4 regions of the Lysinibacillus sp. C5.1 genome follow, and region 4 is predicted to be linked to each of the others. Evidence: riboswitches for the same ligand, from Rfam matches in the RefSeq annotation. Region 4 holds a riboswitch; each other region holds the start of a gene.
The links. Region 4 has a riboswitch for S-adenosylmethionine ahead of I5435_RS18100 (methionine ABC transporter ATP-binding protein). Riboswitches for the same ligand answer to the same signal wherever they lie in the genome.
Positions count from the first base shown of each region.

Region 1: linked by a shared signal. The riboswitch ahead of I5435_RS20415 (bifunctional homocysteine S-methyltransferase/methylenetetrahydrofolate reductase) and the one ahead of I5435_RS18100 (methionine ABC transporter ATP-binding protein) in region 4 are both predicted to bind S-adenosylmethionine.
Region 2: linked by a shared signal. The riboswitch ahead of I5435_RS01695 (O-acetylhomoserine aminocarboxypropyltransferase/cysteine synthase family protein) and the one ahead of I5435_RS18100 (methionine ABC transporter ATP-binding protein) in region 4 are both predicted to bind S-adenosylmethionine.
Region 3: linked by a shared signal. The riboswitch ahead of metA (homoserine O-acetyltransferase MetA) and the one ahead of I5435_RS18100 (methionine ABC transporter ATP-binding protein) in region 4 are both predicted to bind S-adenosylmethionine.

Region 1 covers NZ_CP066226.1:4,150,293-4,158,563, reverse strand. The annotation lists gene I5435_RS20425 (globin-coupled sensor protein) at 1-629, shown strand, start outside; gene hemG (protoporphyrinogen oxidase) at 785-2,179, shown strand; SAM riboswitch class I at 2,299-2,398, shown strand; gene I5435_RS20415 (bifunctional homocysteine S-methyltransferase/methylenetetrahydrofolate reductase) at 2,488-4,335, shown strand; gene metH (methionine synthase) at 4,328-7,759, shown strand; gene I5435_RS20405 (GNAT family N-acetyltransferase) at 7,976-8,271, shown strand, end outside.
Region 2 covers NZ_CP066226.1:349,388-357,658, reverse strand. The annotation lists gene I5435_RS01710 (MerR family transcriptional regulator) at 1-220, shown strand, start outside; gene I5435_RS01705 (homoserine dehydrogenase) at 282-1,268, opposite strand; gene I5435_RS01700 (hypothetical protein) at 1,679-2,065, opposite strand; gene I5435_RS01695 (O-acetylhomoserine aminocarboxypropyltransferase/cysteine synthase family protein) at 2,464-3,765, opposite strand; SAM riboswitch class I at 3,880-3,993, opposite strand; gene I5435_RS01690 (glycerol-3-phosphate acyltransferase) at 4,149-4,778, shown strand; gene I5435_RS01685 (succinyl-CoA:acetate CoA-transferase ScpC) at 4,839-6,359, opposite strand; gene chrR (class II chromate reductase ChrR) at 6,668-7,399, shown strand; gene I5435_RS01675 (hypothetical protein) at 7,601-7,939, shown strand; gene I5435_RS01670 (hypothetical protein) at 7,987-8,271, opposite strand, start outside.
Region 3 covers NZ_CP066226.1:2,484,000-2,492,270, reverse strand. The annotation lists gene I5435_RS12015 (class I adenylate-forming enzyme family protein) at 1-262, shown strand, start outside; gene I5435_RS12010 (YhdT family protein) at 508-771, shown strand; gene panF (sodium/pantothenate symporter) at 771-2,216, shown strand; gene I5435_RS12000 (nucleotide excision repair endonuclease) at 2,312-2,683, opposite strand; SAM riboswitch class I at 2,927-3,036, shown strand; gene metA (homoserine O-acetyltransferase MetA) at 3,137-4,072, shown strand; gene I5435_RS11990 (GerAB/ArcD/ProY family transporter) at 4,150-5,307, opposite strand; gene I5435_RS11985 (hypothetical protein) at 5,336-5,566, opposite strand; gene I5435_RS11980 (Ger(x)C family spore germination protein) at 5,573-6,769, opposite strand; gene I5435_RS11975 (spore germination protein) at 6,798-8,271, opposite strand, start outside.
Region 4 covers NZ_CP066226.1:3,676,598-3,684,868, forward strand. The annotation lists gene I5435_RS18080 (polysaccharide deacetylase family protein) at 1-1,294, opposite strand, end outside; gene I5435_RS18085 (nucleotide sugar dehydrogenase) at 1,311-2,636, opposite strand; gene I5435_RS18090 (MetQ/NlpA family ABC transporter substrate-binding protein) at 3,230-4,093, opposite strand; gene I5435_RS18095 (methionine ABC transporter permease) at 4,161-4,829, opposite strand; gene I5435_RS18100 (methionine ABC transporter ATP-binding protein) at 4,819-5,847, opposite strand; SAM riboswitch class I at 5,931-6,035, opposite strand; gene I5435_RS18105 (thioredoxin family protein) at 6,092-6,403, opposite strand; gene I5435_RS18110 (toprim domain-containing protein) at 6,418-6,759, opposite strand; gene gcvH (glycine cleavage system protein GcvH) at 6,958-7,338, opposite strand; gene I5435_RS18120 (arsenate reductase family protein) at 7,420-7,773, opposite strand; gene I5435_RS18125 (acyl-CoA dehydrogenase family protein) at 8,052-8,271, opposite strand, start outside.

The sequences.
Region 1 (8,271 bases), 470 kb from region 4:
AATCACATGAAATTAAGCAATTGGCAAAAAAATCGCTTCAGGTGAGTACGTTAGCAGAAAGTCAAGCAATAGAAGGTCGCGAATGCTTACAACATCAATCTCAAAATATGTGTAATATTATTCAGTCAGTGGATGATATTACGGATAATATTAAACAATTAACGGATATGTCGAAAGAAATGGAAGCGATTATGAATGTTGTAACGAACATTGCCAACCAAACAAATCTGCTTGCTTTAAATGCAGCTATTGAAGCAGCCCGCGCTGGAGAGGCGGGGAAAGGCTTTAGTGTTGTGGCAGAGGAAGTACGTAAATTGTCTAGTCAGACGAAAGAATCTGTTACATCCGTTGCAAAATTATTAGAAAAAACGACAGAGCGAACGTCTAAACTGGCATATTCGCTTAGTAATATTCAGGCAGAGGTTGCTTCAGGTGAGGAGAACATGGCTCAAACTGAAGGACAGTTTAATAAAATTTTAGATGCAATGACAGAAGCTAAGTGTCAAAATGACCTTATGGAAAAAGAGGTTCAGGCCGTAGCTCAGGTCCTTCATGAGCTTGGGCTAGCATTTAATGAAGTAACAAATTCAGCTGACAAATTAGCAAATGTCGCACAAAACTTAAACTAGGTGAACTTTCGGTGTCAGGCACTCAAACAATTTCGAATTGTTTGAGTGCCTGACACTTTATAGTGTTGCTAAATTTGTAATGGGTTGAACGTTATTGTTTGTGAAAAAAGTTTATACTAATAAGGAGAGAAATAACGAATTAGGGGCGATACTTTATGAAAACAATAGTTGTATTAGGTGGCGGCATTACTGGTTTATGTACGATGCATTATTTACAACGCCAAGTATTGCAAAAAAACATAGATGTCAAACTAGTGCTTGTTGAGAAAAATCCCTACTTAGGTGGTAAGTTACATTCCGCTTATGAGCAAGGATTCATTATGGAAACGGGTGCTGACTCGATTGTGGCTCGTCATAAAGGGGTCATGGAGCTGGTGCAGGAGCTTAATTTCGAACGGGAGCTAGTGTACAACGAAACAGGGGTATCTTATATCTATACAAATGACGAATTACATGCGATCCCTGCTGATTCAACATTCGGTATTCCAATGAGTTTAGCGTCTCTTGAAGCGAGTACACTAGTATCAGAAGCAGGTAAACAACAGGCATTACAAGATTTAACAATGCCGAATAAAGGCTTTACTAAGGACAGCTCAATCGGTGAGTTTTTAACATATTACTTAGGGGAAGAACTTGTACAAAATCAAATTGCACCAGTATTAGCTGGGGTATATTCGGGTGACCTCCATCAACTGTCGATAGCATCTACCTTACCGTACATAATCGACTATAAAAATGAGTACGGTAGTATTATTAAAGGTTTTGAGGCAAATCGCGAACAATTTGTAAAAGCTTCCAACAAAAAGTTTATTTCGTTTAAACAGGGCTTATCATCACTTATCCATCGTCTTGAAGAAACGTTAACAAATGTAGAAATTATTAAAGGCGTAGCGACAACCAATGTAAAAAAACAGGAAGAACATTATACAATTACATTAGCAGATGGAAGCATGTTTGAGGCTGAGCACATAGTATTAGCACTGCCAAATGAAGCCGTACAAAGCTTATTACAGGACCCATCTTTGGATCGCTATTTTAAAGAATTTACTACAGCCTCTGCCATCACCATTTACTTGGGCTTTGATGTACCGGACGCAGTGTTACCGGCAGATGGGACAGGCTTTATTGTGTCACATAACTCGAATGTACAATGCAATGCCGCAACATGGACAAGCCGAAAATGGAAACATACATCTGCTAATAGCAAATTGCTCGTGCGCCTCTTTTATAAGAGCATTAACCCTGCGTATGAAACATTACGTATGATGACAGATGAAGAATTGACAGCTGTAGCATTAGAAGATGTAAAGAAAAGTTTAGGCATTGATGAAAAACCAATGGTTGTAAATGTAGCCAAGTGGATCGATCAAATGCCAAAATACGATTTGGCACATCATGAGGCGTTGAAAGGCTTAACAGCGGAGCTTGCAGAACGGTATCCCAACTTATCGATAGCAGGTTGCTCATATTTCGGCGTAGGTATTGGTGCTTGTATTCAAAATGGTAAAAAAATAGGCGAAGCGCTTGCGGAAAAACTAGTATCACGGTGAAGTTAAAGCTAAAATAATATTTTTTTCGTGAGAAATCTTCTTTGTTAAGTGAAATAGTCTTGACTCTATCGCCTGTAAACGATATGATTCTTTTAATTATTTGAAAAATTCATACTATATTCTTATCAAGAGAAGCCGAGGGACTGGCCCTATGAAGCTTCAGCAACCAACTTATGTCAGGTGCTAAATCCAGAAGACCTTATTGGTCGAAGATGAGAAGGAACAACAATTGCGATTCGTTAAAGCCTTCTTTTTGTAAAAGAAGGCTTTTTATATTTTGGATACAAGGAAAGAGAGGGCTACGATTTATGGGATTGCTAGAAAAGTTAAAAACACATGTGCTTACTGCGGATGGAGCCATTGGTACAGTATTATATGGTTACGGCTTAGAGTACTGTCATGAGGAAATGAATGTACAAAGACCGGAGTTAATTGAAAAAATTCATAGAGAATATATAGCCGCTGGTGCAGATGTCATTCAGACCAATACTTACGGTGCAAATGCGATTAAATTAGCACGTTACGGCTTAGAATCACGAGTGCAACAATTTAATGAAGCGGCAATCACGATTGCAAAACGAGCGGCAGCTGATGGCGGGCAATTTGTTTTAGGGACAATTGGTGGCATCCGTGGCATTCGTAAAAGTGATGCTACATTAGAGGAAATATTATTGACTGTTGAAGAACAAGCAAATGTGTTACTTGCAGGCAATCCTGATGGTCTTTTACTTGAAACGTATTATGATTTTGAAGAGTTAAGTGCAACGTTAAAAATGTTACGCAGCAAAACAGAGCTACCAATTATTGCACAAGTATCCATGCATGAGCCGGGTGTGTTGCAAAATGGAATGACGTTAAATCAAGCATTACATGAGTTACAAGCTCTTGGTGCAGATGTAGTAGGCGTCAATTGTCGTTTAGGTCCCCATCATACAATTCAAGCATTTGAAGGTGTGGAGCTTCCTGATAAAGCATTTATGTCAGCATATCCAAATGCGTCACTACTAGATTTAGAGGATGGGCGTGTCGTTTATGAGTCAGAAGCTGATTATTTTGGCCGAGCGGCAGTTGCATTGCGTGACCAAGGTGTTCGTTTAATCGGTGGATGTTGTGGTACGACACCTAAGCATATAGCAGCTGCGAAGAAATATTTAGAAGAGTTAACGCCGGTTGAAGCAAAGTATACGAAACCTGAAAAAGTAGAGATTGTGCGGGAAGCGGAACCTGCGACATATGAACCGCTACATGAAAAGGTGAAGCGCGAACGTTCGGTTATCGTAGAGTTAGACACTCCAAGACATCTAGAAATTGACGGTTTTATTCAAGGGGCAAAAAAATTATATGAAGCAGGTGCAGATGTCGTGATGATGGCTGATAATTCGCTTGCGTCTCCCCGCATTAGTAATGTCGCTATGGGTGCGTTATTAAAGGAGACACATGGTGTACGACCGTTGACGCATATTACGTGCCGTGACCGTAACTTAATTGGTCTACAATCCCATTTAATGGGCTTAAATGCACTTGGCATTCATGATATTTTAGCGGTTACTGGAGATCCAACAAAGGTAGGAGACTTCCCAGGTGCCACAAGTGTTTATGATGTTTCATCCATGGAGCTTATTCAATTAATTAAACAGTTGAATGAGGGGATATCATTTTCCGGTAAGCCACTTCGTAAGAAAGCAAACTTTTCTGTTGCGGCAGCATTTAACCCCAATGTTCGTGTATTAGATCGTGCAGTAGCACGCTTAGAGAAAAAGATTGAACATGGTGCGGATTATTTTATTTCTCAACCTGTTTATACAAAAGAAAAAATTGTGGAAATTTATGAAGCAACAAAGCATTTAGACGCCCCAATCTATATTGGTATTATGCCAGTAACGAGCTATAAGAGCGCCGAGTTTTTACATCATGAAGTACCAGGGATTAAATTATCAGACGATGCACTATCACGTATGAAGGCGTGTGGTGAAGATAAAGAACGTTCAACATTAGAAGGGATTGCAATTGCCAAAGAGTTAGTAGAAGTAGCGGCAGAATATTTTAATGGTATTTATTTAATTACACCGTTTTTACGTTATGATATGACGCTTGAATTAATGAAATTTATCGGACAATTGGATGAACAGAAAAAAGGAGTAAGTATAGATGGCTAAGCACTTGATTGAAGAGCAACTAGAGAAACGAATTTTAATTCTGGATGGCGCAATGGGTACAATGCTTCAAAATGAAAACTTATCAGCAGAAGATTTTGGTGGTGAGGAGCTTGATGGATGTAACGAGAATCTTGTATTAACTAGACCCGATGTGCTTGAAAAGGTTCATCGAAAATATTTAGAAGCTGGTGCGGATATCATTTGCACAAATACGTTTGGCGGTACACCTCTCGTATTAAATGAATATAATCTTGGGGCTAAGGCGGAAGAGATTAATAAACGTGCTGTGGAAATTGCACGCAAAGTAGTGGATGAATTTTCTACTTCAGAATGGCCACGTTTCGTTGCCGGAGCGATGGGCCCAACGACGAAAACGTTATCAGTCACTGGCGGTATTACCTTTGATGAACTAGAAGAAAACTTTTATGTACAGGCAAAGGCTCTAATTGAAGCAGGTTCAGATGTACTGCTACTTGAAACGAGTCAAGATATGCTCAATGTAAAAGCGGGGACACTAGGGGTGTCACGTGCGTTTAAAGAGACGGGCAAAGAATTACCGGTGATGATATCCGGCACGATTGAACCGATGGGTACAACATTAGCAGGGCAAACAATTGATGCTTTTTACATATCAATCGAACATATTAAGCCGCTTTCAGTCGGTTTAAACTGTGCAACTGGTCCAGAATTTATGACCGACCATATTCGTTCACTAGCAGAGCTTTCTACTGGCTATATTAGCTGTTATCCGAATGCAGGTTTACCGGATGAGGAAGGTTGCTATCATGAATCACCCGAATCCCTATCACAAAAATTAAAAGGTTTTGCGGAAAAAGGCTGGCTGAATATTGTCGGTGGTTGTTGTGGGACAACACCAGCCCATATTGCAGCAATTAGAGAAGTACTGAAGGATGCAAAGCCACGTCAATTACCTGAAGCTACACATGGTCATGTCGTATCGGGTATTGAACCTTTAGTGTACGATGATTCAATGCGTCCATTATTTATTGGGGAACGAACAAATGTTATTGGCTCTCGAAAATTTAAAAATTTAATTATTGATGGTAAATATGAGGAAGCGGCAGAAATTGCACGTGCGCAAGTGAAAAATGGTGCACATGTTATTGATATTTGTTTAGCGAACCCTGACCGAGATGAATTGGCGGATATGCGTGGATTTATGCAGGAAGTTGTGAAAAAAGTTAAGGTTCCACTGGTTATCGACTCCACAGATGAAAAAGTAATTGAGGAAGCATTGAAATTTTCTCAAGGGAAAGCCATCATTAACTCTATTAACCTAGAGGATGGAGAGGAACGTTTTGACGCCGTAATGCCATTAGTGAAAAAATATGGTGCTTCTTTAGTTGTCGGTACGATTGATGAGCAGGGGATGGCAGTAGATCGTCATCGTAAATTAGAAATTGCTGAGCGTTCTTATCAATTATTAACGGAGAAATGGGGCTTGGCTCCTGAAGATATTATTTTTGACCCGTTAATGTTCCCGGTAGGTACTGGAGATGAACAATATATTGGATCAGCACTTGAAACAATTGAGGGCATTCGTCTTATCAAAGAAAAAATGCCACGTACGTTAACGGTACTCGGTGTCAGTAATATTTCTTTCGGCTTACCACCAGTTGGCCGTGAAGTTCTGAACGCTGTTTATTTATATCACTGTACACAGGCGGGCTTGGATTACGCGATTGTAAATACAGAGAAATTAGAGCGTTATGCATCGATTCCTGAAGCGGAAATTAAGCTAGCAAATGATTTATTGTTTAATACAAATGATGAAACATTAGCGGTTTTCACTGATTTTTATCGTGATAAAAAGAAAGAGAAAACAGAAGCGGATATTCCGAAAACGGTGGAAGGGCGCTTAGCTTACTATATTTTAGAAGGAACAAAAGAGGGGCTTATTGAAGACTTAGATGCCGCTCGTGAAATTTTTGAGGCGCCGCTTGATATTATTAATGGGCCGCTGATGGAAGGGATGGCTGAGGTTGGCCGTTTATTCAACGATAATCAGCTTATCGTAGCAGAAGTATTACAATCAGCGGGTGTTATGAAGGCTGCTGTAGCACATCTTGAGCAATTTATGGAAAAAAATGAGGACAGTTCTGGTAAAGGTAAAATGGTGCTCGCTACTGTAAAAGGTGATGTGCATGATATCGGTAAAAACCTAGTAGATATTATTTTAAGTAATAATGGCTACAAAGTCGTTGATTTAGGTATTAAAGTAACGCCAGCTCAGTTAATTGAAGCGATTCGTAAAGAGAAGCCTGATTTCATCGGACTATCTGGCTTACTCGTTAAATCTGCTCAGCAGATGGTGATCACTGCGCAAGACTTTAAGGCTGCTGGTATTGATGTGCCGATACTAGTAGGAGGGGCGGCGTTGTCTCGACGCTTTACTGAAACGAAAATTGCTAATGAATATGAAGGACCTGTCATTTACTCAAAAGATGCGATGCAAGGGCTAGAGCAAGTGAATCTGTTAATGGGTAGTGAGACGCGAGAAAACTTTTTAGCTGAAATAGCAGAGTCCCGCCAAAAACGATTAGAAGCAGATGAAAAACGTGCAGCACGACCTGCTAAAGAAATTACAGTGAAGCCTGTACGTACTGTGAAAGATGCACCGGTGTTCCTGCCAGCGGATGTTCGCCGTCATGTGAAAAAGGAGTACTCGGTGTCGCATCTATATCCATATGTAAATATGCGAACATTACTAGGGCATCACTTAGGGCTAAAAGGACAAGTTCAACAATTACTAGATGCAGGGGATACGCGAGCAACAGAATTAAAAGCATTGGTGGATGATTATTTACAAAGTGATATATTGAAACCTTCAGGCTTGTATCAATTCTTCCCAGCACAAGCTGATGGAGATGATGTCATCGTTTATGATCCTGCCGATAGTAAAACGGAAATTGAACGCTTTACATTCCCTCGCCAACAGGTGGAGCCATTTATGTGTTTAGCAGATTTCTTGAAAACAGTAGAAAGTGGAGAAATGGACTATATTGCATTGATGGTTGTCACAGCTGGTCAAGGTGTAATGGCGACAGCTCGTCAATTAAAAGAAGAAGGGAAGTTCCTTGAAAGTCATGCCCTTCAATCAACTGCTCTTGAGCTTGCTGAGGGCTTTGCGGAACGTATGCACCAAGAAATTCGTGATCAATGGGGCTTCCCAGACAATACAGATTTCACGATGCGAGACCGTTTTGCTGCGAAATATCAAGGGCAACGTTTCTCATTTGGCTATCCTGCATGCCCAAACTTGGAGGACCAAGAAAAATTATTTGGTTTGCTCAAGCCAGAAGATATAGGGGTTCATTTGACAGAAGGCTTTATGATGGAGCCAGAAGCTTCCGTATCAGCAATAGTTTTCGCGCATCCAGATGCGAGATATTTTAACGTGTAATTTTGCTAAAAATGCTTTATCTTTATGAAGAACACTTTAACGGTCAACGATTAAAGTACATGTGAGCGACGGATATTACTGATTGTGAACGGATGTTATCCAAACCTGTTCACAATCTGTGTTTCCTTTGTGGCTTGTCGAATGAACTATTGTGCAATACATACCCTGCTGTTATCGGTGGGGTTCTATTTCTTTTTAGGTGAGGACGTGAACTGGATGATTCGATTTATGGAAGAAAAAGATTTACCTGAGGTTTTAGCTATTTATAACGATGTTATTTTAACAAGTAAAGCTGTATATAGGTATGAAATACAATCGTTAGATGAGAAAAAGCAATGGTTTCTTGAGCACCAAGCAGCGGGTAACCCGTTGTTAGTTTTTGAGGAAGATGGAGTAGTGGCGGGTTTTGCAAATTACAGTCAGTTCCGCCCTTATCCAGGTTATAAGCATACGATGGAGCATTCGGTATACGTACACAAGGACCATTATCAGAAAGGCATTGCCAGTAAGTT
Region 2 (8,271 bases), 1.4 Mb from region 4:
TATTGAAGAAACAGCCATTGATCTTGGCATGCCAGAGGAGCAAGTACTACGACTTGTTTATGAAGGACGCATCCGTTCCATATATGATGGTCATCAATTACTAATTAACAGTGCACAATTTAGCATCTATTTTGAACAACTAGAACGGATAAAAGAAGAAATAGAAATTTGGCGTAACACACCCATTCCTGAAGATATTGACGTTAAAGATGAAGACTAAAGACTAAAAGTGCCAGTCACTCAAACAATTCAAAATTGTTTGAGTGACTGGCACCACATACTTAAATACTTACAACGAACCCAGCGCGTTTACCGATAATTTCAGCGTAGTCTTCCACCATCACGCTTGCTGTTGGATACATGCCTGCACCTGGTCCTACCAATGTTAATGTACCAATATAGTTTGTTTCTAGCGCAACCGCATTATTAACATCATCTACTGGATAAAGTGGATGCTCTTTATCTACTAGTTGTGGCCCGACTTTTGCCACCACTTTACCGTTCGCTAATTTCTCCACTTCGGCTACATGGCGATAACGTAAGCCTTTTTCACAAGCATCTTTCACCTGTTCAGCAGAGATACAGTCAATACCAATTACTTCAACATCAGCCCAATCTGGTTGTTCACCAAATGCTAAAGCACTTAAAATCATTAGCTTTTTAAAAGCATCTTGACCAGACACATCATTATAAGGATCTGCTTCTGCATACCCTAAGTTTTGTGCTTCTTTTAAGGCTTTCTCGAAGGACCAGCCTTGCGCACGCATTTTTGTTAAAATATAGTTTGAAGTGCCATTCAAAATACCTTGAATTCGACTCACATCATTTACAAGCAAAATATTTTTCATCGTTTTGATAACAGGCACACCACCTGCTGTAGTTGCTTCAAAGCCAACGAAAACACCATTTGCCTTTGCAAGCTCCTGTAACTCTAAGCCACGTTTGGCAAACATCACTTTGTTCGCTGTAATCACATGACATTTATGTTCAACCGCACGCTTTAAATAGCCAAATGCCGGCTCTTCATTGACAATCGCTTCGAATACAACTTGCATGCCAGGCTCTGCCAACACTTCATCCATACTCGTTGTCATTAAGTGAGCTGTGCCCGGAACACGTTCACGACTAGCATCCGTTACTAATATTTTTGCTACTTCTAACTCAATGCCTAATTTATGTTTTAGCTCTTCACGCTTTTCATTTAAAATATGATAAATCCCTTGACCTACAGTTCCAAATCCTAAGATCGCTGCCTTTATAGTTGCCATACTTGATTCCCTCCAACGTACATTTCTCCAGTTTTCTCTCTATATAAAGTTTGTGCCTACAAGCACATATTCAAATAATTCAAAATTTAACCTAAAGAAAATTGTAACGCAAATAAATCCATTGCACAAGAAAAATCTTTCTAGGATGGACATTTGTTTTCTCTAGGCGTGCAAAAGAAATCGGTTTCATTGCCTTTATTATACGTTTTTTTTATAAATCTATAATTTTTGAACAAATATTGACGATTCTTTTATAAAAAAAATGCCTTTCTTCTATTATATATGTACGAAGATACTACCTATAGAATGGCTGTCTTGAAAAGTCGAAATAAATTCAACAAATAACTTAGCACAACAAAAAGCTCATTCCCTATAGCAGTAGAGAATGAGCTAAAAAATATAAGGGAAAGTTAACTTGCTAGTAAAAATAATCGATAACGATATTGTGCTAAAGCTGATTGTACTAGTTTGATTTCTTCCTGTGTAAAGTTCGGTATGGCATATGTGCGCTCAATTAGTTGAAATGACCCATATTGTAAGTAATACTCTGTCGCAGGTAGCGCGATATGGTCTGTACCATGAACTTTATACTCTTCAAAAACTTCTTTTACAGTATAGCCTTCTTCTTTAGCATATACGATTTCTTCAAAAGCACTATGTCCAAAGGTTTGTTGCCATTTTGATTCAACTGTCGAAAGTAAGTATTGAATGGCCATATTATTTACAAAATGATGGCTTTCATTTAATTCATATATAAGATAAGCAGTTACATTTTGTGCACGATAAATATTTGCCATTGATAACACTCCTTTTTCGATCAGTTATGGAAAGCGAGAGTAGCTACTGGCTATGTAGCTACCCCCTTTCATGTATATATTCAAAAGTGGGGGAGCACTTATGAAAACAAGTTAGTTGTTTTCGCCTAATGAATGGCGGTGAAAGTTTAGTAACATCAACACTTTGTTCAAGGTTGGTAGCCTTTCGAACGTTTTACTTAATCCCTAGTATACAGCATGGCATTAACTAAGTCAACAATACTTATAAAATTACTAGGTATTATTTATAAAAAATTTCTGAAAACTCACCAAATGAGGTAAGGATTAATGTAGCAACGTTATACGCATTACCAAATGAGGCTTTTCGAATGAGAAAATACGTAAACGCTACAACATACATCTTTGTTTATCTAAATAGGTTATGCTTCTACTTTTTGTTCAGTAGTTGTTACTTGCGCAATAGCTTGTTCTAAATCTGCAATAATATCCTCAACTGCCTCTAAACCGATTGATAAGCGAATGAGCGACTCGGAAACGCCAGTTTGGATTAATTCCTCAGCAGATAACTGTTGATGAGTTGTAGACGCTGGGTGAATAATTAGTGATTTTGCATCGCCTACATTTGCTACGTGTGAAAATAATTTTACGCTGTCTATTAATTGACGGCCTGCTTCTCGTCCACCTTTAATGCCAAATGTAAGCACTGAACCGAAGCCATTTTTCAAATATTTCTTCGCTAAATCATGTGTAGCAAAATCTTCTAATCCATTATAGTTTACATACTCCACAGATGGGTGGTTACGTAAATATTCTGCAACTGCTAATGCATTTTCATTATGTTTAGGAATACGCAAATGAAGCGTTTCTAAACCTTGTAATAAGTTAAATGCAGCATCTGCACTTAATGTTGGTCCAAAATCACGTAGTAATTGCACGCGCAGTTTTGTGGCAAATGCAGCCGCTGCCGTATCAATACCGTATCGTAATCCATGATAAGATGCATCAGGTTCTGTAAATCCTGGGAATCTACCTTGAGTCCAATCAAATTTCCCCGCATCCACAACTACACCACCTAAAGTTGTACCGTGACCGCCAATCCATTTTGTCGCTGAGTGAACGACGATATCTGCACCGAAGTCGATTGGTGTTGAGCCATATGGTGAAGCAAAAGTGCTATCAATAATTAAAGGTAAACCGTTGTCATGTGCAATTGTAGCTACTGCCTCTACATCTAGCACTTTTAAGCTTGGGTTTCCGTAAATTTCAGCGAACACTGCTTTTGTCTTTTCATTAATGGCAGATCGGAAATTTTCAGGATTTGTTTCATCTACGAAAATTGTTTTAATACCGTAGTTTGGTAGTGTATTTGCTAATAAGTTATATGTTCCTCCGTATAAAGAACTTGCTGCTACGATTTCATCCCCTGCTCCTGAAAGATTTAAAATTGAAAATGCGATAGCTGCTGCACCTGATGAAAGTGCTACTGCTGCTGTACCGCCCTCCAATAAAGCGACGCGTTTTTCAAAAACATCTACAGTTGGGTTTGTAATACGTGTATAAATATTGCCCGCTTCTTCTAATGCGAAAAGACGTTGCGCATGAGCAGTGTCTTTAAATACGAAAGCTGTAGAACGGTACACCGGTACAGTTCGAGAGCCTGTCACTGGGTCTGGCTCTTGGCCACCGTGTAATAGTAAAGTTTCTGGTTTAAAATTCGACATGTTTTCTTCCTCCTAAATGGGTTTTTACGATGGTACCGGAGATGAGGAGGATTTATGTGAGAAAACAAAAACCCCCTTCAGTTAAGAAGAGGGTTGCGGTTGCAAGTTTTCCTCCCCTTATCTGCCAGATCCAAGTAAGAATCTGTAGGAATTAGCACCTTAGCAAGTTCGTCACTCACTGGTTGCCGGGCATCATAGGGCCTATCCCTCCGCCGCTCTTGATAAGAGTATGTGATTCAATTTCCATCGTTGTTACACAGTATAAACATAGACTTTTTTTCTGTCAACAGTAAAATTTATTTTTTTCTGAAACTTCTGTCTGCTCCTTTACGTAATAAGAACACATACACTATATAAAAATATAGTTTGAAAGGAGTATTTTTATGGTAAAAGCCATGATTATTTTTATTATTATTGGTTATCTAATCGGCTGTATTCATGGCTCTAAAGTGGCACAGTTTCTATCTGGAGTAGATTTAAAAAAGACTGGCCATGGCAATGCGGGTGCCTCAAACGCAACGCTTTCTCTTGGATGGAAATACGGCATATTAGTAGCACTTATTGATATAGGTAAAGGCGTTGCTGCCGTACTATGCGCACTTTACTACTTTACCTCCAATGCTTCACAATTTACTGAAGTACAAATGTGGTTATTAACCTATGCTATAGCTGCTAGTGTAATACTAGGTCATAACTTCCCGTTCCATATGGGCTTCAAAGGCGGCAAAGGAACTGCATCAATCATAGGCATATTGCTCGCTATTGATTGGAAAATTGCATTATTTGCACTTATGTTATTTGTCATTTTATCTTTAACAACAAATTATTTAATCATTGGTGTGCTTGTATTTTATATTGTTTTTTGTACAGCAACTTACTTATGGATACCTGGTATTGGACCAACAATGATTGCAATTGTTCTTTTTGGTATCGCGCTTATGTTGCATATTGAAAATATTAAACGGCTTATCCAAGGGACAGAGCCTAAAGTAACATCTGCCTTTAAAAAATAAACTTAAACAAATTAAAGCCTTGAGAGACAACAAACAAACTCTCAAGGCTTTTTTATATCATTATTTTGCAAATGATGGATCTTGCATTGTACCGTTCTTAGCTAAATTGACATGCCAAGAAAGCGCTTTTTCTAAAATATGTGGTGTATGGTGGCCGCCTGTTGCCTCGTTCGCTTCGTTAAAGTACGCCCATAATTGTTCCTTATAATCTGGATGCGCACAGTTTTCAATAATACGTCCTACACGCTCTTTCGGTGCTAAACCACGCAAGTCTGCAACACCTTGTTCTGTGACAATAATATCTACATCATGTTCTGTATGGTCTACATGCGAAACCATTGGTACGATACTAGAAATTTTACCGCCTTTTGCATACGATTTCGTCACAAAAATACCTAACCGTGCATTACGAGCAAAATCACCAGAACCACCAATCCCATTCATCATTCGTGTGCCAGAAACATGAGTTGAATTTACATTACCATAAATATCTAGCTCAAGCGCTGTATTTACAGAAATTAAACCGAGTCGACGGATAATTTCCGGATGATTAGAAATTTCCTGTGGACGTAATACTAATTTATCAGCATATTTTTCAAAATTTCCATAAACACGGTTTCCTACCTCTTCCGATAGGGTAATAGAAGTAGCAGATGCAAAGCTTACTTTTCCAGCATCCATTAATTCAAAAACAGCATCTTGCAGTACTTCTGAATAAACTTCTAAATTCTCAAACTCGGAATCTTTGAAACCTAGTAATACAGCATTTGCTACTGAGCCTACACCTGATTGTAACGGGCGTAAACTTGTTGTTAAACGACCTACTTTAATCTCTTCGCGCAGGAAGTTCAGCAAATGATTTGCCATAATATCTGTTTCTTCATCAGCTGGAACAATTGTTGATGGCGCATCTAAAATATCTGAAATAACAATACCTTTTACTTTGTCTAAGTCTAGTGGAATGCCAATTGTGCCAAGACGATCTGACGCATTTAGCATTGGAATTGGATCACGTTTACCTTGTGGTCCTGGTACAAAAATATCATGCACACCCTCTAATGCATCAAGCTGGGCTACGTTTAGCTCGATGATTACTTGATCTGCTTCTTGTACGAAAATCGGAGAGTTACCAACTGAAGTTGTAGGAATTAATAAGCCATCTTCTGTAATTGCAGCAGCTTCAATAATAGCAAAGTCAATCGGACCAATAATACCTTGGCGTACTAGTTCCGCATTATGTGATAAATGGGCATCAACATAAGTGACTTCTCCACTATTGATCATATTTCGGATACCTGGGTCTCCTTGGAAAGGACCACGTTTGCGAATTACACCCGCTTCGGCTAAGTATTGGTCGACTTCTGGTCCAAGTGATGCACCTGTATATACATCTACTTTGAAGCTTTCTGTTTTCGCTTTCTCCACAAGTGCAAGCGGTACCACTTTCACATCGCCTGCACGTGTAAATCCGCTCATACCAAGTACCATGCCGTCCTTAATCCAAGATGCTGCTTCTTCTGCTGTTACAACTTTGTTTCGTAACTGTTCATTACGAAGCTTTTTTGCTAACTTTTCATCCATTCCTTATTCCTCCATCCCACATTTAATTGCTTCAACTAGATTATTTGTCCTATACATCCGTACACCCACAAATGTCAAAATACAGTAGATAAATAATCTGTCGCCATACATAATTTTACACTAAAGAGAACATTTAAGCTATATCTAACAATATATTTTACTTTACGAGGTATTTTTGTCCTAGCTCAAATTATTTAAAAATAGTTTTTTATAAATGATTTTAAGTTTTTTTATTGAAGTTTATTCGATTTTAGCGAAAAAGCGTGATATGCTCTTGGTATATTTAAGGGGAAAAGGAGAATTTTTAAATGGTGAAAGAATTATTGCGTAACCACTCTTCAGTTCGTATTTACGATGGAAATCCTATTTCTAAAGAAATTATTGAAGATTTAATTGCCACAGCACAGATGGCGGCAACCTCTCACTTTGTACAAGCCTATAGCGTAATTTGGGTAACAGACGAAGCGAAAAAAGAACAGCTCGGTTTGCTCTCTGGCAATCCACGTCAATACGAAACTTCGGGTGGTGCTTTTGTCTTTTGTGTAGACTTTAAACGTCTGCAAATGGCTGGGAAATTAGAAGGTGTTGATATTGTGGCAGACTCGGCTGAAAATGTCCTCGTTGGTGTAGCAGATGTTTCGTTATTCGCACAAAACTTTGTGATTGCTGCTGAATCAATGGGCTATGGCATTTGCTATATTGGGGGTGTACGTAATAAGCCTGAGGAAATTAGCGAATTATTGAATCTACCAGATTATGTATTCCCATTGTTTGGTTTAACAATTGGCGTTCCTGCACGACGCAATGAAGTCAAACCTCGCTTACCAGTAGCTGCTGTCCTACATGAAAATGAGTACAATTGTGATAAATACGAGGAACTTTTACCAGCTTACAATGAAACAATGGAAGCTTATTACAATAGCCGCTCCTCCAATCGTAAAATTGATAACTGGACAAAGCAAATGGCTGATTTTTTAATTGAACAACGTCGTCCTTTCATCAATCGCTTCTTAGCACAGAAAGGTTTTAATTGGAAATAACTTTTTCTTTTGGAGTTACTATCGTATGATAATAACTCCACTTTTTTTATATTTTGAACCTTTTTTTATAGCTTATGTAGTATTTTTGTCTTGAATGGTCTGTTAAATTCAGGTACAAATTAAACGAAAAGACTCTTTCCTTTTCCTACCTTTTCATTAATATTAATAGAAGGACCCTATCTCGAAAGGAGTTATGCAAAAATGTCTTATGTTAATAAGCATCTTGCTCGTACCCTAGAACAACATATTGATATCAAACAATACAAAGAAGCTATTGCCTACGTCGATCAATTCGTTTCCTATACAACCATTTTAAATTTAAAATTTGTCACGAATACGCAGAACCTAGAAGTGGTTGTGCTACACGCACTTTTATTGGAGCATATTATAGAAAGTGAAACATCGTTCTCTTTCGAATATGAAACGAATTTGTTACATGGTTATATTCAAGAGATACTGGCATTAAATGATCATGCCTCTACACTTTTTACAAATCATAAAGAAAAAATGCACCGTTACATTGAAACGCAAACTACATAAAAAAGACGATCAAGCCAACAAAATTCATTGTGCTGATCGTCTTTTGTTTATTGTAACCCTTTAATAATTAGCGAGCGTACTGGTAAAAACTGTTCTCCTGTTTCACCATACGTAATAACTACTTCGTCACCTTCTTGTAAATAAATCGCAAGAGGCTCCGTCTCTGCACTTACTGAATAGTTTTCACCATTATTCAGTAAAAACGATACAATGGTAAAGTCACCTAGGCGTTCCTTATAAACGCGTAGTACTGTTCCACTTGCATTTTTCTCTTCTGCATTCGAACTACCTTCAACCGTACTTCCTCCACGACTAAGCGCTGTTTTATATAA
Region 3 (8,271 bases), 1.2 Mb from region 4:
GCAATGCATACTTCGTCATCAGCTCGTAAAAGAAGCGGCAGTCATTGGAGCACCAGATAATTATTGGGGCGAAATTGTCACAGCATTTATTGTCTGCCATCATAAGTCAGATACGTTAGTAGACGAAGTAGAAAACCTGTGTCGAAGCTATTTAGGTCACTATAAAATCCCGAAAAAAATTATTATGATTGATGAATTACCAAAAACGATTGTTGGGAAAATTGATAAAAAAGCACTTCAATTGCAATTAAAAAGCTCTTGAAGATAGGTAAGATGGGTGAAATCGCCACGAAAGACGCCGACACCGCCAATAAGTGGGGGAAAATCGCCACAAAAATCACAACAATCGTCCGAAAAGGCAGAAAGCGTATTCGGATTGGAGCCTTGTAAGATACCCATTTGATAGGGATTGTTCGCTAACTTTTGCTTTTTTTATCTACTTTTCTCACAATGCTTCCCATTAGTCCTACATCACAGTAAAATAGAGTAGGTTAGGGGGATTCTATTTTGAAAGATCAACGCTTTAAAATTGCGCATCGTGAGGCGCTTATTGGCATTGGGCTTGTATTTGTCAACTTTGCGATTTGGTACGGCTTTGCCTATGGTCTAGGTTCGGGGGATCCAACAGCGTATTCGTATGTATTGGGTTTCCCAGCTTGGTTTTTCTATAGTTGCATCGCTGGAACAGGTTTTATGATTGTATTAATCTGGCTCGTCTTAAAGCTCTTTTTTAAAGAGGTACCATTTGATGACGGGGAGGTGGATGAATAATGCATTGGCAAGTTATTTTTCCGCTTCTTGTTTTTTTAATTATTATTTTTGGGATTGGCATATGGGCGAATAAGCATGTTCGTTCATCGAATTCATTTTTACAGGAATATTTTCTTGGCGGTCGTGAAATGGGCGGCTTTATCCTAGCAATGACGATGATTGCCACGTATGGTAGTGCAAGCAGCTTTATCGGTGGACCGGGTGTTGCTTATAATAAAGGGCTTGGATGGGTCTTGTTAGCGATGGCTCAACTGCCAGCAGGCTATTTTGTACTGATGATACTAGGCAAGAAATTTGCCATTATTGCTCGCCGCTATCAAGCGATTACATTAATTGATTTTTTACGTGAACGCTACAAAAGCCATGTCATCGTTATATTGTCAGCGATTAGTATTATTGTCTTTTTATTTTCTGCGATGATGGCACAATGGGTCGGGGGCGCGCGCTTAATTGAATCATTAACAGGTCTTGACTATACAGCAGCACTCTTTATTTTTGCTGTTTCAGTATTAATTTATGTGATTATCGGAGGATTCCGTGCTGTAGCGTTAACGGATACGGTTCAAGGTTCCATTATGGTGATTGGTACTGTAATTTTACTGATTGGGACAATCGTTGCCGGTGGTGGCATCGATCAAATTATGACGTCCCTTGTTGCGGAAAATCCAAACCTAGTGTCACCATTTGGTGCTGAAGGGGAACTGACACCATTGTACGTCTCAACATTTTGGATTTTAATCGGCATTGGTGTGGTAGGGCTTCCTCAAATAGCAGTCCGCGCCATGAGCTATAAAGATTCCAAAAGCATGCATTTAGCGATTATTATTGGCACAATTGCTATTGGGACAATTATGTTCGGGATGCACTTGATTGGTGTATTAGCCCGTCCAGTAATTCCTGGCATTGAAATTGGTGATAAGGTAATGCCGTTGCTTACGTTAAAAGTGTTGCCGCCGTTTTTAGCGGGCATTGTGTTAGCAGCACCGATGGCAGCGACGATGTCTACCGTGAATGCGTTGCTGATGCTAGTTAGTTCAACAGTGGTAAAGGATATTTATTTGAACTATATCAAGCCCACTGCCAATGATCGAGAAATCAAGCGTGCTAGCTTCGTGGTAACAACGGTGATTGGTTTGGCAGTCGTTGTATTTGCGTTAAATCCGCCAGATTTACTTGTTTGGCTCAATTTATTTGCATTTGGTGGCTTAGAGGCTGTCTTTATTTGGTCAGTTGTCCTAGGGTTGTATTGGAAAAAAGCCAATAAATACGGGGCGATTGCGTCCATGATTACGGGCATGACGTTATATATTATGATTGATCGCTTTTATCCGACGATTTTTGGTATGCATACGGTGACCATCCCGATAGTAGCTTCATTGATTATCTTTGTTATCGTCAGTTGGCTAACAGCTCATAAATTTAAAGATGAAAAACTATTTATCTAATGATGAAAACCTCGAGTGACAACGCTTGGGGTTTTTCTTTTTGCCACTATAGAATAGAAAAACCGTTAGCATCATGTATGCTAACGGCTTGAATCTTAATAAAATACTTTATCTAGATTATATTTTGCACGGAATGTGTTAATCGCATATGTTTCGTAAATTTCACGTTCCATTGGATCATCAATTTCATACACTTCGATTTTGAAAATTTCATCACGGTATTTTTTCATTGGTGATACATTATCTTCAAAATGCTTTTTAATACGTTGGCGAATTTTACGTGCTTTCCCTACAAATAATAGCTCATTTTTTTCATTATAAAATAAGAAAATGCCACCTTTTTCGCGAGTGATTTTATGGAAATCAATAAATCCGTGGAAAGGCGTAATTTCTACATCCCCTGGTTTTAATACTTGCTCACGTTGACGAATTACTAAGTCTGGTTTTGGGAGTTCAATTTTAATCAAAATATTCACGTTCCTCTCTGTTACTAAAGGTATATGTTAACATAATACCTCTATGATTGCCATTACGATTTATTGGTTCCATTAATTTTCGTGTATGCCTATTAGAATTGGGACTGGCTGTCAAAAATATAACTTGATAGTAGTGTTTAACAATTCATAAGCTTCCATTCATTTAAATACAAAATATTCTATGTATTATTGAAATTCTTAATTGTTCATGATACAATTCTTTTTAATTGAATAATCTTATCAAGAGAAGCTGAGGGATTTGGCCCTATGACGCTTCAGCAACCTCTAACATTGTTAGAAAGGTGCTAATTCCACCAAAGGATTTTTCCTTTGAGAGATAAGAGTGAACGTGATAATTATCCTTCTCATTCTTGCTCTTATGGAATGAGGGGGATTTTTTAATTTACATAGAGAGAAAAAAATGAAAGAAAAGGGGACAACAATATGCCAATTAATATTCCGAAAAACTTACCAGCTGGAGAACATTTACGTGAGGAAAAAATATTCGTCATGGAAGAAGATCGTGCCAAAACACAACAAATTCGTCCGTTAAATATTTTAATATTTAATTTAATGCCGGAAAAAGAGAAAACAGAATTACAATTACTTCGATTGCTTGGAAATACGCCATTACAAGTCAATATAACATTTTTAAATACGGCAACACACGAGTCTAAAAATGTTAGTAAATCGCATTTACAACTCTTTTATTCAACATTTAATGAGATACGCCATCGTCGCTTTGACGGGATGATTATTACGGGTGCACCAGTGGAAAAAATGGCATTTGAAGAAGTGAATTATTGGGAAGAAATCTCAGAGATAATGGATTGGTCTGCTAAGAATGTCACATCTGTCTTGCATATCTGTTGGGGTGCACAGGCTGCCTTATATCATCACTATGGCATCGGAAAATTTGAATTACCAGAAAAGTGTTCGGGTGTATATTCACATGTGATTACGGATTTAACGGTCGATTTAGTAAGAGGATTTAGTGATTTATTTACAGCACCACATTCGCGGTATACTTCTGTTTCAATCGAAGAAGTACGCAATCATCCGAAATTACGTTTACTATCGTATTCAGAAGATGCAGGCGTTTTTATTGTCCAATCAAAAGATAATAAAAATATTATGATTACTGGGCACTTAGAATACGATGCGACAACACTAGCCGATGAATATAGTCGCGATGTGGCAAAAGGAATCGACATTGCAGTGCCTGTTAACTATTTCCCGAATGATGACCCAGCTAAAGAACCTATTAATACATGGCGAGCACATACCCATTTATTATTCTCCAATTGGCTAAACTACTATGTTTATCAAGAAACGCCGTATGAATGGGATTTTGTTGATGAAATTGAATACCATATCTAATTTGTCGCTTTCCATTTGCTTTTGTGAAGATTTAAAAAATCCAATTTCTCAATCGAAATACTGAGAAATTGGATTTTTTATGGTGTTTCACTTGAGTTCAATGTACTTTGGTCAGTTTGTTGATTTGAACAATCACCAGCTGTTTTGCTTTTTATCTTTCGCATTTTTGCAATGACAAGTAATAATAAGGCTAACAAGACAGTGAATAAGCCTGAATATAGCGGCCAAATTTTTTGATTATAATTATTAGAATGCACAATATTCGGATGAACAATTTGAGACAACGCAATCATGCACATTCCTAATGGCAAAATCAATGGTCGTGGATCTTTAATATTTAGGATTTGTGCTATACCTATTACAGAAGCATAAAAATAGAGAAAAGTTCGAATATAGATGGAGATAATCCACATGACAGCCATAACAATTTCAACACGTTGAAAGAAATTGCCTATAGAAATCCGTTGAGCCAGTGCATAGCTAGGAAATGACTCAATGGAAGTATTCGTTGGACCAATTACGAGTGTTGAGAGGGCGATAATGATAATTAATACAATTCCTCCGCAGAGCGTGCCGAAATAAAATCCTTTTTGTGCTGCTTTCGGTATATTAACAGCAGAAGGGAAAATCATAAGTAACATAACGAGCGGGAATGAAAAAATACTCATAAATTTAAGAATACCGGTTATTAAAGATGTTGTCTTTGTTTCAAAAATAGGTTGGATATTTTCAATATTAATTTGAGGCGAAATACAAACAAGAAATACAATAAATATAAATAGAAATATAGGAAATAGGATTTCTGCTGACCGTGCAAACACTTCAATGCCTAGAAACGATGCAAAAACAAGAATAATGGTAAATAATACAGCAAAGGACAAAGTAGGTGTCTCGGGCATTACTTCTGTTTGCATAAAGATGCCAATAAAATATAACAATTCACTAGCTGAAAAAAATGCGAGAGTGATAAACCCTAGAGAGGTCAAAGTTCCAAAAAATTTACCTAAAATTTTTCCATTTGCTTCGACAAACGTAAGGTGCGGTGTTTGAGTTCCAAGGCTTGTATACAATTTTACAATTAAAGAGCTTAATAAGACGCCAATAGTTGCGCCAATCCATGCATCTTGATGAAGCTGCTTTGTAATGCTCGCTGGCACAATTAATATGGCCGTCCCGATAGAATGGAGAAGGGTAATGATTGTAAATTGTCTGGCACTAAGTAATTGTTTTTCCATTAGTCACTACCCTTTCTAGTCATTCTTATTAAAAAAATGATAATAACATTTTCCTAATAGGTGTAAAAATAAATGTAATAAAATCTAATGGGCTAGGGATATTTATTTTTAAACCAATGGCGATATTTAAAATGGCGCCTATAAACAATAAAATAGAAAAGGCGAATATTGTTTTTTTTTCGCCTTTTTTCAACAATGGGGGAATCATAATATAAGCAATCATCAACGAAACAAGTATGACGATCATGCTAATGAACATCGTGAGTTACTCCTTTGAATTGTACAATAATGAGTTTTGGATTGTTCCTAATCCTTGAGTTGTGACCTGTACATCGATCGTAACAGGTACAGTTGGATAAAGTGTTGACCATTCTTTATGAATCTTTTCCCACTTTTTCGGATCGCTGCGATGGAGTGCCTCGCTAAAACCTAATAAATCGAGCTTATAATTTTTCTGAATAATAGCTAAAGTTTTTTCTGTATGTGCTTTTATCTTTTCTGCTGTCTTTTTGTCGATCTGTTGAATGGTGTGGTTTTGGGTTAAATTAATGGCACAATTCACTTCACCAATATTTTGCGTAACATCAATTTTTATCGTGATGTGCGGCGTACCATTTTTGAAAGTCCCTTTAATTTTGGAGGACGAACTCGTAATTTCAGTGGATAACTCTCCACCTTTAGGGCACGCGAGAACTTCTACTGTACTTTTAATTTTGTTATTCAAGTAATTAAAATAAATACTGTCATCTTCTGATAATAACCCGACTAATTTATCCTCTTTAAACATAGCGATACCCGCATATTTTAAAATAACAGGTGTTTTAATTCTTTCTACATTGGTTTGGTCAATCCCTAATTGCAAATCTCCTTGTATCTCAACTGCTGATAAAACGGCACTTTTTTCTTTACCACTAAGGGTGTTGAGCAATTCATCTGTGCGAACAGATAAGGTTGAGCCCCATGATTTTTCCGACACCTTGATCGAATTTAATAATTTATTGGCGGGCATTTTTTCAATGGGTGTTAAGACATTCAGCACTTCTTTTGCCGCTGTTTTATGAGATACTACAAGATCAAAGTCGTTTCTAAATTCATGATCTCTTGCAATAAAATCTAGTGGTTCGTTTAAGCCTGCCTCTGCTAATTCTTCACCTATTACGACAATTTGCAAATGAGCAAAATAAGGTTTCCGAGGTGTTAACGTTGTCATTCTTCTAATGGCCTCAAACACACTTTTTCCTTTAGCATGGTAGGTAACAACGGGTGCGCGTCCACTGGATGGTTGCTTTGAAGAAATTTGACTCGGATCTACTACTTGAATGGAAACTTCAAAATCCTCATCGACCTTATCGATACCTAGTGCCACGACGATTGCTAATTCGTTTAATTCTCGCTTACTCCAGCAACCACTCAATAATAAAGTGAGGATTAAGAATAACAAAATCATCTTTCTGTTTGACATGATGGATTCCTCATTTGCACTTTAATGTTTAGTTCTTTTTTTCGTGATATTGTTGTTCTCGAACATTATTTTTTTGACTAACCAGTCGGGGTCTTGTCAATAACTTTCTGCGTGGGAACAAGACCATCGCATCTTTTTGGTCTTTTACAATTAATGGCCCGAATGGACTCATATATGGAACACCAAAAGATCTTAAACTACATAAATGAAGGATAATCATCATAATGCCGAACATCACCCCAAATAAACCAAAAATCGCAGCTAATATCATAAGAGGGAAGCGTAGGACACGAATCGTATTTGATAAGCTGTAAGAAGGAAACAGGAAACTACAAATGGCTGTTAATGCCACGATAATGACCATCACCGCGGATACTACGCCAGCTTCCACGGCAGCTTGTCCTATTACTAACGTACCGACAATGGATACGGCTGGACCAATCGTTCTTGGCATCCGTAGACCTGCCTCTCGCAATATTTCAAAGGCAACTTCCATAATTAGTGCTTCAACGACGGCGGGGAAGGGCACGCCTTCTCGCTGTGAAGCGATACTAATAAGCATTGGCGTCGGAAGCATTTCTTGATGAAAGGTCGTAATAGCCACATATAAAGAAGGCATAATTAATGCAAGCGAAATACCAAAAAAACGTAAAAGGCGGATTAGGGAACTAATAATCCAATTTTGGTAATAATCTTCTGCAGCCTGTAAAAAGGATGTAAATACGACAGGGACGGTTAACACAAGAGGTGTTCCATCCACTAATATCGCAATTCGACCTTCTAATAATTCACCGGCAATAACATCTGGCCGTTCTGTATTATAAATCATTGGAAATATGGAATATTTCGAGTCCTGAATAAAATCCTCAATATAGCCGGTTTCTAATACACCATCAATTTTAATTCGATCTAGTCGGTCAAGCACCTCTTGTACAATTTTGTCATTGGCTATGCCATTGATATACATAACAGCTACATCTGTTTGGGTTACCTCTCCTATGACCCGAGATTTTATCCAAAGATTAGGGCTTTTTATTTTGCGACGAATGAGTGCTGTGTTGGTCCGCAATGTTTCAGTAAAAGATTCGCGGGGCCCTCTAATCACAGATTCTGTTTGTGGCTCGGTGACGGCTCGATCTTTTGCGTTTTTAGTATCTGTTCCAATTGCCACGGATTGCCCTGCTAATAAAATGACGGTCTCACCATTTAAAATGGACGTAAATAATGCGGTAAAATCAAAAAGATCTTTTACATCACCTACCGCTAAACAATGTTTTTTCATATAGTCATTTATGTTGTCAATTTTATTTTCCGGTTCGTTGTCAATTTCAAGCAGTAGATTTTCAAGTATAAAATCCGTAATAACAGTTTTGTCAGAAATACCATCAATGTTGATAATGGCGATAGCTAAACAATCAAGTTTGTCGATAATAATTTCACGAATAATCACATCATTACTATGACCAAGTGCTTCTTTGATTGTAAAAATATTTTCTGAAAGC
Region 4 (8,271 bases):
CCACTACCTTTCCTGGAGCTGCCCTAGTCATAACCCGATCATAAATATCTTGTGCCGTATAATCTAAGTTCCAATCAAATGATGCAATATCGTACATGGCAATTGTTTGAACGCCAGTAGCGGCAATAATTTTAGCAGACTCCTCATTAATAACACCTTGATTTGGTCTAAAATACAATAACGGTGATTCTTGTAAGGCATACGTGAGTGCTTGGTGTGCCTTCAATACATCTTCTTGTAACTCCTCTGGTGTCATCGTTGTTACATCGACATGATTATAAGAATGACTCGCTACTTCGTGTCCTCGATCTACAATTAATCGTGCTAATTGAGGGTTTTTTTCAACACCCTTCCCGATTAAGAAAAATGTACATTGAATATTGTAATTATCCAAAACATCTAAAATTTCCTTCGTTCGTTCCTCACTTGCCCAGTCATCAAAGGATAAAGCAATTTCTTTTTTTGTTGTATTTTTCCGATAATAGACATGCGGTTGGACATTTTCATATGCTGGATTTATTTTTATCGCATCGTAGCCTTTAATTTCCTCTAATGATTTAACCAAATATTCGTTTTCAAATACGTCCGTTAACGTAGAAAATGTAAAGCCTTTTTCTTTGCCAAACTGTGCAAGTAACGGGACAACATCAATGACGGCCGGATTAATATACGTATTTAAATGGATGACTGAACCACTATCTACATACTTTCGAATATACGTCATTATTTCCTCTGCACTTTGCATATTACGATCTTTCGGATTAACAGATGCCTCTACAACAGCTTTCATATTAAGAGCATTTGTCGCATAACGCATATTGTCTGTTGCGTCCCCTGAACGACTTCTCACATACTTCGGTGTATAACCTAATTGCTCTTCAAAAATTTGATTTGTTAAATATATTTCTTTATAAGTCTCTTCATAATCTATATCTGCCATATCAGGGAACGTTAATGTACCGTTTTCTACTTCATGGCCTTTGCTCAATATGTTCTTAACCAATTCAGGTTCTTGTGCTAGACGCATACCTTCAATAAAAAACGTTGCCTTGATGTTCGTTTGATCTAATACCTTTAAAAGCTTTTGCATTGTCTCATTATCTGCAAGTCCATTAAAAGTCAAAGCCACTTTTGGGGTAAGAATATTGGCATGATGTAAAATATCGCTCATCGTTCCATCATGTTCTTTTATTTCAATCGACGAATCTACTGGTGCAACTTGACTTTGTGTTTCGGATTGACATCCTGCTATGAACAAAGCGACTAGTAAACTACATAATTTTAGTCTTTTCATTTCCACACAGTTCTCCTTACAATTTATGATAATTTTTATTGGCAAATAAAAAATGGGTATTCCGTGTATCAAAAATTAGTGCAGCATATTGATCGAGCAATCCATAATCAATTTCTGCATGATTCGTTAAAATTAATACAGCTTCTGCTTCTTCGATTAATTGTTTTGATAATGCAACAGTATTAAGTGTGTATTGGTTGACTGAAAAAGTTTCGATAAATGGGTCCACAACCATAACATCATATTGCTTCTCCAATAATTCTTGGATGACGTGAAGTGCAGGAGATTCACGGAAATCATTAATATTTGGCTTATACGTGACACCAATAACAACAATCTTTCCAGCTCGTAGCTCTTTCTTCTGGTCAATAAGATAATTTTCCAGTCTTTCAACCACAAAACTCGGCATGGAATCATTAATTTTATCTGCCGCCTCAATTAATGAAGCCGTAATACCATGTTGCTGTCCTGCCCATAATAAATATTTAGGGTCAACAGGGATACAATGCCCCCCTACCCCTGGACCAGGTGTAAACGGCATAAATCCATATGGTTTTGTCGAAGCAGCTTCGATTACTTCCCAAATATCTACATTCATTTTGTAGCATATTTTGCTCAGCTCATTAACAAGTGCGATATTGATTTGGCGAAAGGTATTTTCCAGTAACTTCTCCATCTCTGCAACCCTTGGGTTAGAAACAGGAAAAACATTTGTATTGATGATCGTTTCATAAAATAGTTTTGCTATTTCTAAACATGCTTCTGTCACACCACCGACTACTTTCGGTGTATTTGAAACGGTAAAATTAATATTTCCAGGATCAACACGTTCAGGGGAATAAGTTAAAAAGATATCCTGCCCAATCACATAATTACTTTTTTCTAAAATTGGTTGAACGATTTCTTCAGTCGTTCCAGGGTACGTCGTACTTTCAAGAATCACTAGTGTATTGGCAGAAATATATTGTGCGATTGATTTGGACGCATCTTCAATGTAAGAAATATTCGGTGTACCATCTGCTGATGTTGGAGTTGGTACACAAATAATCATGACATCTACACTTGCAAGCTTTGAAAAATCCGCAGTCGTTTCCAACTTCTCTTCTTTTAAGACCTCTTGGATAACAGCATCCGATAAATCAGCAATATAACTTTCTCCATTTGTTAGCTTAGCTATTTTTTCGTTATTTTTATCAATACCAATTACTTGAAACCCTTTTTTGACCATTTCTATAGCGAGTGGTAATCCTACATAGCCAAGTCCGATTACACCAATTTTTGCCTGTTTCGTTTTGATTTTTTTCGATAAAGCTAACTTTGGTGAGTCAATTTTAATCCCCATAAACAAATTACCCCTTTACCTAATTTTAAACATTAAATACAAATAAATCCTTTTTTGTGCAAAAGGAATTTATTCTCTTGTCACCACAAAATAAGTACACATTTCCAACATACCTATAGTACTAATTTCAACTAAACAAATTCTAAACAATTTTTAATTGAATGTATATATAACTATTTTAAATAAGTTGATTTCACCAAAAACCTTCATATAATCCTTTAGTATTATATCATTTTTGGTAAATTAATACATGCACTATTTTTCTAAATATAATTAACCAGATGCAAAGATGGCATTATTTCAAAAAAAGAAAAAATATCGTCACACTCCGATTGCTTAAAATAAAATGGCCTTTTCCTAACTGTTCACTTTTTCACGCACCTCTTTTTAACTGTATTAATAAAAGTCACATTGTAACACTGAACAATGTTAATAATTCACATTTAATATAATAAATACTTTATTACTATTGTTATTTACACAAATATGTTCGAAAAAGACGGATTGGACATTGCCTTGAACGACGGATATTTTCCTTACATAAAAAAAGAGTATGTAAGTTTTCACTTACATACTCTTTTTAAAAGTTCATATTATTTAACTGGTACTACTGCGCCTTTCCATTCATCCAGAATGAAGTCTTGGATTTCTTTAGAAGTTAATACTTCTAATAATTTTTTAATTTCTGGTTTATTTTCATCTCCAGCACGTACTGCAATAATATTAACATATGGAGATTCTTTATCTTCTAAAGCAATCGCATCTTTGATTGGGTTTAAGCCATTATCGATTGCGTAGTTTGAGTTGATAAGGACTGCGTCGCCTTCTTCGTTTTCAAACATTTGAACAAGTAGTTCTGGTGCAGTATTCGCATCAAATTTAAAGTCTTTCGGATTATCTACAATATCTTTAATTTCAGCTGCAGTTTTATCGATACCATCTTTTAATTTAATTAAGCCTTTTGCTTCTAATAATGACAGCATACGACCATGGTCTGAAACAGAATTAGATAATAAGATTGTTGCACCTTTAGGAAGGTCTTCAAGAGATTTATATTTTTTAGAGTAAATACCGATTGGCTCGATGTGTACACCGCCAGCATTTACAAAATCATAGTCATTATCTTTAATTTGTAAATTTAAATAAGGGATATGTTGGAAATAGTTTGCATCAATTGTTCCAGAATCTAAATCTTGGTTTGGTAATACATAATCTTGGTATGTTTCGATTTCTAAGTCAATGCCTTCTTTAGCTAAAATCGGTTTTGCTTTTTCTAAAATAACTGCGTGAGGTGTGTTAGAAGCACCTATTTTTAATGTTACTTTTTCTTCAGTTTTTGCACTGTCGTCTGCCTTATCTCCAGTTGTTGAACCTGCTTCATCTTTGTTACCAGCACCACAAGCTGCTAAAGCTAGTACAAGTACTGATAAAAATAATCCTGCTAATAACTTCTTCATTTGTCTACACTCCCTTTATTTTGTTCAAACAATAATATGTTAGCGGTAAATAACCGGTATAACCTTTTTAACGTTTGTCTGTTTTCGAAGTAATCATATCGCCAATCCATTGGATAATAAATACGACTACTAAGATCAAAATAGTTGCCATTAATGTCACATCTTGGCGATTACGTTGGAAGCCATCTAAAAAGGCTAAGTTTCCTAGACCGCCAGCACCAATAATACCAGCCATTGCTGTATAGCCAACAAGGGCAACAGCCGTTACCGTAATCCCAGAAATAAGTGCTGGTAATGATTCTGGAATTAGTACTTTCCATATAATCGTGGACGTTTTTGCACCCATTGAGCGCGCTGCTTCTATAACGCCCTTATCAATTTCTCGTAGTGCAATTAATACCATTCGTGCATAGAATGGTGCTGCACCGATAATAAGTGCTGGTAAAGCTGCATCTGCTCCACGGATTGTTCCAAGTAAAAACTTTGTAAACGGTATTAGTAAAATAATTAACACGATAAATGGTATCGAACGGAATATATTGACGATTGACCCCGTTAAAAAGTTTACGATTTTATTTGCCCATAGTTGGTTCGGGCTCGTTAAAAAGAGGATAATACCAATGGCTAAACCAAGTATGAACGTGATGACCGTTGAGATAGTGGTCATATAAAGTGTTTCATATGTGGCAGACCACATTTTTTCCCAGTCGACATTCGGAAAGAGATTAGTTAGCATCTGCAATCACCTCCGTTTGTACTTCAACTGTATTCAAATAATTTAATGCAGCTGCTACATTTGTCTCTGAGCCATCAATCTGCACAACAAGTGTGCCGTATGCGCCGTTTTTAGTTTGTGAGATATTACCATGAACAATACTAATTTCTACATCAAACTGCTTCACTAAATGCGATATTACGGGCTGCTCTGTTTTTTCTCCTACAAAGACAAGCTTGACCAATTGCCCTGTAGGATAATTCGCTCTAAGCTGTGCAACAGTCTCCTGCGTTTCCTTCGTATCAGTAATTTGAGAGACGAATTTTTTTGTAATTGCCGCTTGAGGTGCTTGGAACACTTGCAATACTTCACCGCGCTCTACAATTTCTCCAGCTTCCATCACCGCCACACGATGACAAATTTTGCGAATAACATGCATTTCATGCGTAATTAACACAATGGTTAAGCCTAATCGTTCATTAATATCAACTAGTAAATCGAGAATTGCATCTGTAGTTTCTGGATCAAGTGCAGATGTAGCTTCGTCACATAACAAAACTTCTGGATTATTGGCAAGGGCTCGCGCTATACCAACCCGTTGCTTTTGACCACCTGATAGCTGTGAAGGATACGCTTTATCGCGACCTTCTAAGCCAACGAGTGCAATTAGTTCTTTCACGCGTGCTTCTCGCTCACGCTTAGAAACGCCTGCTATTTCTAGTGGAAAAGCAATGTTTTCTGCCACTGTTCGGGACCAAAGTAAGTTAAAATGTTGGAAAATCATGCTTACCTTTTGTCTAGCATCACGGAGCTTTTGCCCCTTAATAGATGAAAATTCTTGATTATTGACCTTCACTGTACCTGTAGTAGGTTTTTCTAAACCGTTTAATAAACGAATCATCGTACTTTTACCAGCACCACTGTAGCCGATAATGCCAAAAATTTCACCTTTGTTAATCGAAAGATTTACATCTTTGACAGCAATCAATTCGCCATTTGCGGTTTTGTATTTCTTCGTAATATTTTGAAGCTGTATCATAGCGAATACTCCTTTTCTCATATAGAAAACCCCTTCTCTCAAGACAAGTAGAAGGGGTCACGTACTTTATACGCTAAACCGTTCTCTCATCTTTCAAAGATAAATCTTTGGGTGATTTGGCACCTTTTCACAAATGTGATGGTTGCCGGGCTTCATAGGGCACGTCCCTCCGCCGCTCTTTATAAGAGTTCGATATATTTAATAGTTTTTTAATATATTTGTTACTTTACCACGCTAGCAAAGTTCAGTCAATTGGTTTTTTTAACAATTCGTATAAAAATGGTACGGATTGAAAGGCATAAATCTTTTCAATAACCTCTCCTCCATCGCTAACAAGTAAACAAGGTACACTTTCAATTTGAAAATCAAAAGCTATTTGTTCTAAAAAATTGATATTTGCCTTGCCTATTTTTACCTCTGGCAGTAACTGTTCAATGATATTCATCATTTTAGATGCAACGGCACAAGTTCCGCACATCGGTGTATATAAATAAAAGGCAGTTTTGTCTCCAGACTGTACAGCCGTTTCCCACTGCTCTTTTGACCATTCTTCCATGATTTCACGCAACCTTACAAAATATATTCATTATGGATTGAAAAATGAGCACGCAATAAAATCGTCGCTAGCACTTTCCTCGGTGTTGTTTCTACTTCTTTATATGTTGGCATTGTCCGTAAATGCTCGGCCTCTGGATAATGTCTATCCATTAATGCACGTAGTTTATCGCCTGATGTATCCGCATCAAAAAATGTATAGAGCTCACAGCCCTCATATGGGTCGAGTAATTCTTCTAATTGATGCACACCAATTGTACCATTTGTACAAAGGATTGTAACATCTTCACTAAGAATAGGTTCAATTTGAAGCTTATCCGAACGGCCTTCCACGATTAAACATTTGCCTTCGAACATCACGCCACCCCCATTTAGACAGTTATCTACTACAGCATAACATTTGAATAACCGAATTTCATACTATTGCATCTCAACTTTTTAGCGTTTCCATTAATTCATGGCACTAGCAATTCCTAAGATTGCGCCGAAAAATTGTAGCATTATATAATAAAAAACGCCGGTAAATTTGCCGACGTTTTTCTATTACAGGCTTGTTTATTCTGCAATCAATTTTTCGTATTGCTCAGCTGTCATAAGGTTTTCAATCTCTGATGCATCAGCAGGCTCTACAACGATCATCCATGCTTTTTCATATGGTGATTCATTTACGAATTCTGGGCTATCTTCTAAGTCTGCATTTACTTCAACTACAGTACCTGAAATTGGTGCGTAAAGTTCAGAAACAGTTTTTACTGATTCTACGCTTCCGAATGGATCATCTGTTTTAATTTCGTCGCCAACTTGTGGAAGCTCAACGAAAACGATATCTCCTAGTTCTGATTGTGCGAAGTGAGAAATACCGATACGTACTTTACCATCTTCTAATTTTACCCATTCATGTTCTTCAGAGTAACGTAAGTCTTTAGGTGTGCTCATGCCAAAAACCCCTCCATAAATATGTAATATATTCACTATCAGTGTGCCATACTTCTTTCATAAAAACAAGGATAAAAGCAGTTATTTCCAAGCTTGCTCAAATTCTGTTTCTTTAAAACCTAACGTTACTTTTTTTCCATCTGTCACGATTGGTCGTTTAATTAGCATACCATCTGACGCAAGCAGTGTAAGTTGCTCATCTTCCGGCATTTCCGCCAATTTATCCTTCAATCCAAGTTCACGGTATTTCATGCCAGAAGTGTTAAAAAACTTCTTCAGTGGCAACCCGCTCGCTTGCCAATATTGCTTTAATTGTTCTTTCGTAGGTGCTTGTTCAACGATGTGTACCTCTTCGTATGAAACGCCATTGTCGTTTAACCACTTCTGTGCTTTTTTACAAGTTGTACATTTAGGATAATGGATAAATTGAATCATATTTGTAGGCTCCTCTACTATCATTTTCTGTAGTATACCATCATAACTAGTATGTGCCAAAATGAAACAATTATAATTGTTTGAGTGCCTGACACCAGTGGAATTCAGAATTGTTTCAGTGCCTGACACTTAAATCTATGCGTTCCCGCAGGAGTCTACGTGGATTATTACTTAGTGAGTCTTAAGACAAAGCTATAAATTGTGTGAGTGCCTGTCACCAAAACAGGCACCAAAAAAGACTGTAGATTAAGGTATCTACAGTCTGTTCATAGCTAGTATTATACGATGAATTTTTCTGCTTCGATAAGTTTAACGGAAGCTTCACGTTTTTTAGCAATAAGGTTATAAGGGTTGTTGCGAGTCAGTTTGCGAAGCGCTGACAATGTCATCCGTGCAGCATCTCCATCAGCTGAAGCAAGAATCGTATCTTTTGCCTCTTTCTCAATTTCTGCAAATGCTTCTTGGCAGAAAATTTGCGTGTAAAGTAATTTTTGTTGT